Linked DNA regions of Rhodothermus marinus. The protein of the gene in region 1 interacts with the protein of each later gene in a pairwise test. Links are inferred from orthologs where the notes say so. Each region holds a gene or a part of one and is shown in the gene's direction. Other genes may lie near its edges.

What was found. The genes of interacting proteins can lie anywhere in the genome.
Region 2: the proteins of sucC (region 1) and sucD interact in binary tests that used the Escherichia coli proteins (3 or more experiments, as listed by UniProt). The link is inferred for Rhodothermus marinus from one-to-one orthologs.

What each region holds. Positions count from the first base shown.
Region 1 is NZ_AP019797.1:2,149,492-2,153,888, reverse strand. Bases 352-3,349 are described here. They hold sucC (ADP-forming succinate--CoA ligase subunit beta), read left to right. Parts: upstream 352-1,255; coding sequence 1,256-2,443; downstream 2,444-3,349. Other genes in these bases: GYH26_RS09330 (putative LPS assembly protein LptD), read right to left, coding at 3,334-3,349; GYH26_RS09335 (BON domain-containing protein), read right to left, coding at 2,877-3,161; GYH26_RS09340 (GNAT family N-acetyltransferase), read left to right, coding at 2,455-2,874; GYH26_RS09350 (LptF/LptG family permease), read right to left, coding at 352-1,146. In the rest of the region: GYH26_RS09355 (DUF3467 domain-containing protein), read left to right, coding at 1-60; more of GYH26_RS09350, read right to left, coding at 61-351; more of GYH26_RS09330, read right to left, coding at 3,350-4,397. UniProt on the Escherichia coli protein: Succinyl-CoA synthetase functions in the citric acid cycle (TCA), coupling the hydrolysis of succinyl-CoA to the synthesis of either ATP or GTP and thus represents the only step of substrate-level phosphorylation in the TCA.
Region 2 is NZ_AP019797.1:3,082,776-3,087,061, reverse strand. Bases 930-3,816 are described here. They hold sucD (succinate--CoA ligase subunit alpha), read left to right. Parts: upstream 930-1,877; coding sequence 1,878-2,756; downstream 2,757-3,816. Other genes in these bases: GYH26_RS13435 (nucleotidyltransferase family protein), read right to left, coding at 3,686-3,816; GYH26_RS13440 (HepT-like ribonuclease domain-containing protein), read right to left, coding at 3,361-3,681; yihA (ribosome biogenesis GTP-binding protein YihA/YsxC), read left to right, coding at 2,770-3,366; gatA (Asp-tRNA(Asn)/Glu-tRNA(Gln) amidotransferase subunit GatA), read left to right, coding at 930-1,814. Outside these bases: tatA (twin-arginine translocase TatA/TatE family subunit), read left to right, coding at 38-322; more of gatA, read left to right, coding at 339-929; more of GYH26_RS13435, read right to left, coding at 3,817-4,027; GYH26_RS13430 (YpdA family putative bacillithiol disulfide reductase), read right to left, coding at 4,092-4,286. UniProt on the Escherichia coli protein: Succinyl-CoA synthetase functions in the citric acid cycle (TCA), coupling the hydrolysis of succinyl-CoA to the synthesis of either ATP or GTP and thus represents the only step of substrate-level phosphorylation in the TCA.

The sequences.
Region 1 (4,397 bases):
ATCGAAGTGCCCGAAGCCGGTCCGCCGATTCACTTCGGGGGGCCCGGTGGCGAGGCCTGATCAGGTGCGCGTCCGGGCGACGAGCACCAGCGCGCCCGCCAGAAACACCAGGTGCGGCAGCCAGGCCACCAGCAGCGGAGGTAGCGTCTCGGTGTATCCGAAGGGTTCGATCAGCTTCTGCAGCGCCAGGTAGGCGAAGGCCACGCCTAAGCCGATGCCGATCTGGATGGCCTGGCCGCCGCGCCGCCGTACGGAGGCCAGCGGCACGCCGATCAGCACCAGGATCAGGTTGGCGAAGGGATAGGCGAACTTGCTGTAATAGGCCACCAGCGGGCGTCCCAGGTGGCCGGCACCCGAGCGACGCAGGGCGGCCAGATGGGCGGCCGCGTCGGGTAGCGTCATGGCCTCCACTTCCCGCTCGGTGCGCGCCAGATCGCGCGGGTAGAGCGGCAGGTCCAGTTGCTGGTGGCGTACCGGCCGGCGCACCTCGCGTCCGTCCGGCTCAAAATACCGGGCAATGCCTTCGGGTACCATCCATGCCTGAAGGGAGTCGTTCCATTCCATGCGGGGGGCATCGAGCCGGTAGACCAGCCGCCGGCCTTCTGCAAATTGCTGCAGCGAGACGCGATAGGCGATGCGCCGCTCACGGTCGTAGTAGCCCACCGAGAGAAACTGACCGGGCCGCGCCTGGCGATGCAGGTGGCTCAGATCGAACTGGCGCGGGGTCTTCGACAGGTATTTCTCGTCGAAAGCCACGACGGTGCGGTTCGTTACCGGCACCACCCAGCCGTTGAACCAGAACATGAACCCGGTAAGGACCAGACCCAGCGCGACGTACGGGCGCAGCAACCGGTAGAGCGAGACGCCGCTCATCTGCAGCGCCACGATCTCCAGCCCCTGTGCCATGCGCCCTGTCACGTACAGGCATGCCAGAAACAGCGCCAGCGGTGAGGTCAGCCGCACAATCTCGGGGATGTAGCTGGGGTAGTAGACCAGAAAAACCTCGCGCATCGAAGCGCCCCGATCCATGAAGTCGTCGATGTACTCGACGTAGTGAAGCACGATGAAAAAGACAATCAGGGCACCCGTGAAAAACAGATACCCGAGCAGCAGGCGACGAACGATATGGCGGTCGATCAACGTCATGCGCGAACAACCCGCAAAAAAGTAAATTTCGCTGCAGGCAGGGTGGATTCTTTAGCCCCGGGCATGTACTTTTAGACAATCCATTCAGTTCACGCAGTCCGAAAGATCCATGAAACTGCACGAGTATCAGGCCAAGGATATTCTGCAACGCTATGGCGTGGCCACGCAGCCCGGTTACGTGGCCCGCACCGTGGAGGAAGCGGTCGAAGCCGCTCGCCGTCTGCAGCAGGAGCACGGCTACGAGCTGTTCGTGGTGAAGGCGCAGATCCATGCCGGCGGTCGTGGTAAAGGTGGGGGCGTCAAGCTGGCGAAGGGCATTGAGGAGGTGCGCGAAAAGGCCGGCGCCATTCTGGGCATGAACCTGGTCACGCCCCAGACGGGCCCCGAAGGGCAGAAGGTGCGGGCCGTGCTGGTGGCCGGCGCCGTCGATATTGCGAAGGAATACTACCTGGGCATTACGCTGGACCGCCAGCGGAGCCAGAACGTGATCATGGCCTCGACGGAGGGCGGTGTGGAAATCGAAGAGGTGGCCGCCCGGAGTCCCGAAAAGATCCTGAAAGTGTGGGTGGATCCCACGATCGGCTTGCGCCCGTTCCAGGCGCGTCGGCTGGCCTTCGGACTGGGCTTCGAGGGCAACGCCTTCAAGCAGGCCGTCCAGTTCATCCAGGCACTCTATCGGGCTTACGAAGAGACCGACAGCTCGCTGGCCGAGATCAACCCGCTCGTGCTGACGAAGCAGGGCGACGTGGTGGCCGTTGATGCCAAGATCAACCTGGACGACAACGCGCTTTTCCGGCATCCCGATCTGGCCGAGCTTCGCGACATCCACGAAGAAGACCCGCTGGAGGTCGAAGCCAGCAAGTACCGGCTCAACTACGTGCGGCTCACCGGAAACGTGGGCTGCATGGTAAACGGTGCCGGGCTGGCCATGGCCACGATGGACCTGATCAAACTGGCGGGCGGCGAACCGGCCAACTTCCTGGACGTGGGCGGCGGGGCCAGTCCGGAGACCGTGGAGGCCGGCTTCCGCATCATCCTGAAGGACCCGAACGTCAAGGTCATTCTGGTGAACATTTTCGGCGGCATCGTGCGCTGCGACCGCGTCGCCCGCGGTATCGTCGAGGCAGCCCGCAAGGTCCAGATCAACGTGCCGCTGATCGTGCGGCTGCAGGGCACCAACGCCGAAGAAGCGCGTGCCATTCTGGAGCAGAGCGGCCTGGAGATCGAAACGGCCACGCTCTTCAAAGAGGTGGCCGACAAGGTGAACCAGGCGCTGCAGCGCGTAGCCGCAGCCTGAAGGGAGACGTTATGCCGGCCCGTATGCAACAACTGACCGGTACACTGGAAATTCGGGAAGGACTGGAAGGGCTGACGCCCGGGCGCATCATGACGCTCTACCGGCGGGCGCCCCTGCTGCGACCCGTCGACGACCCCGGGCGCGTCTGGCAGATGTTCGAAAATTCCTCGCTGGTGCTGACGGCCTGGCACGACGGCCGCCTGGTGGGCATTGCCCGCGTGCTGACTGACGGGGTGCTCTACAGTTACCTGTGCGACCTGGCCGTCGAGCCGGATGTGCAGGGACTGGGCATCGGCCGCCGGCTCATCGAGGCCGTGCTGGAACGCTGCAGAGGGACCGAGCTGGTGCTGCGCGACTCGGACATCTCGGCCGGCTTTTACGCCCGGCTGGGCTTCGAGCGCGTTCACAACGCCTGGATGCGCCGCGCCTGATCTCAGGCGCCCACCAGCTCCAGTTCCTCCGCGGGCAGCACCTGCAGGCTGGCCTCGACCGAGCGCACGCCCGACACCGATTGTACCACGTCCAGCAGGCGGCGACGGGCCGCTTCGCCCCGCACGAACCCGTACAGCGTCACGTGTCCTTCCAGGACGTACACGTGCACGCTGGTGGTTTCGGCGAGGGCCCTGTCCGCCTCAATGCGCCGGGCCAGGCGGCGCGCCAGTCTGCGGTCGGCGCGTGTGGCTTTGGAAAAGCGATGCCAGAAGGCAAATCTACCCATAGGCTCCAGGGTGGACCCTTCGGCCCGACCCCGTTGGTGAAAAAGAACAGACTGCAGGAACGGCTCCTAAATTTCCAGAACCACAGGCGTTCCTCTTTGACGGCTTTTTAACGATAGCAACGGCCGGTGATAAAAGAAAGATTTGTGCAAAAAATGTGGAAAAATTCAGGGGTTACAGCAACTGCTGGAAGCGGCCGCGGATGTCCGAGCGCGGCTGGCGCAGGCGCAGCAGGTCGCGCAGGCGTCCGCTTTTGACATACAGCTCAAACGCATAGGACTGATAGCGGCCGAAGGGAATCCACGAAAGACTCATCTGCCAGCAGCCCAGGTCGCGTACGATGAACAGGCTCGTCGTGGACAGCTCGCCCCGGACGAAGTCGTAGCCGCCGCGTCCCTGGACTTTCCACTTTGGCGTCAGATTGAAATCGAACGAAACATTCAGAATGGCGCTGCGGGTCAATCGCTGGGCCGGATGGCTCATGCTGTAGCTGAAGTTCAGATTGAGCGACCAGGGAATGGAAAAGTCGGCGTAGTGCAGAGCCGGATCGAGCAGGGACGGGATCGGGCTCGTGATGGGGTCCGGGCTGAACGGGTCGCCGAAGCGGGCACGGGGTGGCGTGCCGGCTTCGGCGCCGGACAGACGGGTACGGCTTCGGAGGCTGAGGGAAGCGCTGAGCCGGAAGCTGGTAATGCGGGCCAGACGGCCACGGCGCAGGTCGAATACATAGCGATTGACGGTCCGTCCGTCGGGCGCCAGCGCATAGGGCGAAAGCACCAGCGACGAATTCAAACTCAGCGGCCCCAGTGCCGAGGTGCGTGCGCTGATGTTGATCGAAGACAGCCGCAGCGAATCGGCGGCAAAGTTGTAGCTGGTCGAAAGGTCCACATTGAGCAACTGGAGCGTCTGGCGCTGGACGTTGCCGGTAGTGTCGGTGCGGACGCGCTTCGTCTCGAATACGTTGCCCAGCGAGAAGGACAGGCTCTGCGTACGGCCCACCGGCACGCCCGACACGATGGAATAGCGCACTTCGCGGCCGGTCGTGTCCCGATAGGTCCGCATGTAACCCCAGAAGTCTGAGGAAAAATCCGGGCGATAGGAGAAGCTCAGGCTGGGTCGCACGGTGTGGCGCAGGCCCTCGAACGGCCCGACACGCACCGGAAACAGGCCGTAAATGGTGGTCGAGGCCGACAGGCCTGTCGAAAACTGGCGCAGCGCAAAAAAGCCGGGCACGGAGC
Region 2 (4,286 bases), 930 kb from region 1 along the record:
GTGTCATGTGTCACCCTATGCCGTCTGAGGTGAAGCCATGTTTGGGAACATCGGAGCGCCCGAGTTACTGCTGATCTTTCTGGTGGTGCTGCTGGTCTTTGGCGCCAAGCGCATTCCCGAAATTGCGCGGGGCCTGGGCCGGGGCATCCGGGAGTTCAAGGAAGCCACGCGGGAGATTTCCCGCGAGATTTCCGTCGATGTAGACGAAACGCCGCAGATCCGGGCGCCGCAGCAGGGAACGCCGACCGCGCGGACCACGGCGACGCCGACGCAGCAGCCGGCGGCCGGTTCGTCGCAGCCGTCGGAACCCACCCAGAGCTGACAGGCCGAAAGCCATCATGGAGTACCTGACCTACGCCGACGCCCGAGGGGCGCTGGAACGGGGCGAGACCAGTTGTGAAGCGCTGGTCTCGTCTTTTTTGGAACGGATCGAAGCCGACAACCCACGCCTGAACGCGTTCATCTCGGTCGATCCCGAAGGCGCGCTGGCACAGGCGCGGGCGCTGGACGAACGTCTGGCCCGGGGCGAGCCGCTGCCGCCGCTGGGCGGCCTGGTGCTGGCCGTCAAGGACGTGATCTGCATCAAAGACCGGCGCGTCACGTGCGGCTCGCGCATGCTCGAAAACTTCGTCTCGCTCTACGACGCGACGGTCATCACACGGTTGCGGGAGGCCGGGGCCATCTTCATCGGCAAGACGAACTGTGACGAGTTCGCCATGGGCTCGTCGAACGAGACCTCGTACTTTGGTCCGGCCCGCAATCCGATCAATCCCGACTACGTGCCCGGTGGCTCTTCGGGCGGCTCGGCGGTGGCCGTGGCGGCCCGGATGTGTCAGGCCGCGCTCGGAAGCGACACGGGCGGCTCCATCCGCCAGCCGGCCGCCTTCTGTGGCATCGTGGGGCTGAAGCCCACCTACGGACGTGTGAGTCGCTACGGGCTGGTGGCCTACGCCTCGTCGTTCGACACGATCGGCCCCATGACGCACACGGTCGAAGACGCCGCCCGGATTCTGCAGGTGATCGCCGGGGTGGACCGCTGGGACTCGACGAGCGCGCCGGTCGAAGTGCCGGACTACCTGGAGGCGCTCGACCAGCCCATCAAAGGGCTTCGCATCGGGTTGCCCCGCGAATACTTCGCCGAAGGACTGGATCCGGAATTCCGACAGGTGCTCGAAGAGCGGGCGGCGCAGCTCGAAGCGGTCGGTGCCGTGGTGCAGGAAGTGTCGCTGCCCCATACGGAGTACGGCATTGCCACCTACTACATCCTGGCCACGGCCGAGGCGTCGAGCAACCTGGCCCGCTACGACGGTATCCGCTACGGCTACCGGGCCGACGTGCAGCAGATCCGGCGCGAGCTGGCCGAAAGCGACAGCGACGACTCGGTGATCTACCGGCTCTACGTGCGCTCGCGGAGCGAGGGCTTCGGCACCGAGGTCAAGCGCCGCATCATGCTGGGCACCTACGTGCTCTCGGCCGGCTACTACGAAGCCTACTACGCCAAGGCCCAGCGCGTGCGGCGACTGATCCGCCAGGACTTCGACCGCGCCTTCGAGCAGGTGGACGTGCTGCTCACGCCGGCCTCGCCCACGCCGCCCTTTCCGCTGGGCAGCAAGCTTTCGGACCCGCTTGAAATGTACTTGAGCGACGTTTACACGGTGACGGCCAACCTGGCCGGCATTCCGGGACTGGTCGTGCCGGTGGGCACGCATTCGAGCGGCTTTCCGGTGGGGGCGCAGCTCCTGGGCCGCCACTTCGACGAGGCCACGCTGCTCCGGGTAGGCCGCGCCCTGATGGAAGTGAGCGGCACCGCCTGAAAACGCGCACCTGCTTTCTATCTTTCAGAAACCAACCCGTTTTCACAAGCCGGAACAGGACCCATGAGCATTCTGGTCGATCGCAACACGCGTCTGGTGGTGCAGGGCATCACCGGGAAAGAGGGCACCTTCCACACGCAGCAGATGATCGAGTACGGGACGAACGTGGTGGCCGGCGTTACGCCGGGCAAAGGCGGTCAGAAGCACCTGGATCGTCCCGTCTTCAACACGGTGGTCGAGGCGGTCGAGAAAGAGGGAGCCAACACGTCGATTATCTTCGTGCCGCCCGCCTTTGCGGCCGACGCCATTCTGGAGGCGGCCGACGCCGGGATCGAGGTGATCGTCTGCATCACCGAGGGGATTCCGGTGCGCGACATGATTCCGGTTTATCACTACGTGAAACAGAAAGGGGTCAAGCTGATCGGCCCGAACTGCCCCGGTGTGATCACGCCCGGACAGGCCAAGGTGGGCATCATGCCGGGCATGATTTTCAAAGAAGGGACGATCGGCGTCGTGTCGCGCTCCGGCACGCTCACCTACGAGGCGGTCGATCAGCTCACGCGGCTGGGACTGGGCCAGAGCACGGCCGTGGGCATTGGCGGCGATCCGATCATCGGGTTGCGCTTTACGGACGTGCTCCGGCTGTTCCAGGACGATCCGGAGACGGAAGCGGTCGTGCTCATCGGTGAAATCGGCGGTACGGCCGAAGAAGAGGCGGCCGCCTTCATCAAGGAGCACATGACCAAACCTGTCTTCGCGTTCATTGCCGGCGCGACGGCCCCGCCGGGACGCCGCATGGGCCACGCCGGAGCCATCATCGCGGGCGGCAAGGGCACGGCCGAGGAGAAGTTCAAGGCGCTGGAGGCAGCCGGTGCCGTGGTCATTCGCAACCCGGCGCTCATCGGCGAGACCGTACGCGAACACCTGGGCGCACTGGCCTGAAACCCGAACCCGCATGAAAAAGCCGGCGGCACGTTTCTTCCGGAGCGTGACGCGGTGGGAGGAGCTGCCCGACGACGGGCTGCCCGAAGTGGCGTTTGCCGGACGCTCCAACGTCGGCAAAAGCTCGCTGCTGAACGCGCTGCTTCGGGCGCCCGGACTCGCCCGCACCAGCAGCACGCCCGGCAAGACGCGCCAGCTCAATTTCTACCGGGTCAACGAGCAGCTCTACTTCGTGGACCTGCCCGGCTACGGCTATGCACGCACCTCGCAACAGGAGCGTCGGCTGTGGGGACGGCTCATCACCCGCTACCTGCAGGAGCGGCCCACGCTGGCGCTCGTGGTGCACCTGATCGACAGCCGCCATCCGCCTACGCCGCTCGACGAGGCCATGATGGACCTGATGCGCGGCCAGCACGTCCCCTACCTGATCGCGCTCACGAAGGCCGACAAGGTATCGGGCAACCGGCGCGCGCAGGCCGTCCGGGAAGCCGAACGGGCCTTGCAGGCCCGCGCCATGGAAGTGCCGATCATCCCCACCTCGGCGCACACTGGCCTCGGCCTGCGCGAACTGTGGCGCTGGATCGAACAGGTGTCGCTGGGGAAATCATGACCGTTCGAAGTCGCGAAGGATTCGCTCAATTTCGACCAGCAGCTGTGGAACCTCTTGCACGACTTGCCAGACGATCTCATAGCTGACCCCAAAGTAGTGGTGGATCAGTTTGTCACGCATGCGGGCCAGTTCGCGCCAGGGAAACTGCGCGTAATGAGTCCTTAAGGTTTCGGAGAGCTGTTTGGTCGCTTCTCCAATCACTTCGAAGTTGCGCAGAATGGCATCCTGGGTTTTGATATCCTCCAGAAAAGCTTCAAACGTGAGACCTTCGGCAAAGTGTTGAATACGCCGGAGGCTCTCATAAATGTCTCGCAAGCAGTCAATGTCCCTGCGACGCCGAGACATATTGAAGCGAACGAAGAATGCGCCGAGCGATTCGGGCTGTATGAGGCTGTTGTAGATTGCGCTGCAGGGTTTCGTAAGTGGCCAGATCCACCGGCCGTCCAAGATGGGCCTCGAGAAAGTCGATCAGGCGGATGAAGTCCAGCCCCAGCGGTCGATTCAGGTGCACGATCAGGTCCACATCACTTGCTTCAGAAGCCTGATCGCGGGCGAACGATCCGTACAGCGCCAGCCGCTCCACCCCGAATTTCTCCTGCAGTTCGGGTAGAAGGCGGTGAAGTTGCTGGATGATTTCAACACGGCGCTGCAGCCGAGGCATGGTATGCCCTTAATGCCGATAGCTTTTTCCAGAAGGCACGTCGAGCAAACCGCAAGGTTTCGGCTTATTCCGCCGTTTTCCAGTGCTGGCCGTCGAGGGCGGGTGCTTCGGCCACGCGGCCCGTGGCGATGTGCTCCATGATGCGCGGGGCGTGCAGCCGGCCGTTTTCGATGAACCAGCGGCTCGTGTTCAATCCGCCGCAGACCGTGCCCGCCAGATAAAGCCCCGGCCGGTTCGTTTCGAACGTCTCGGGGTCGTA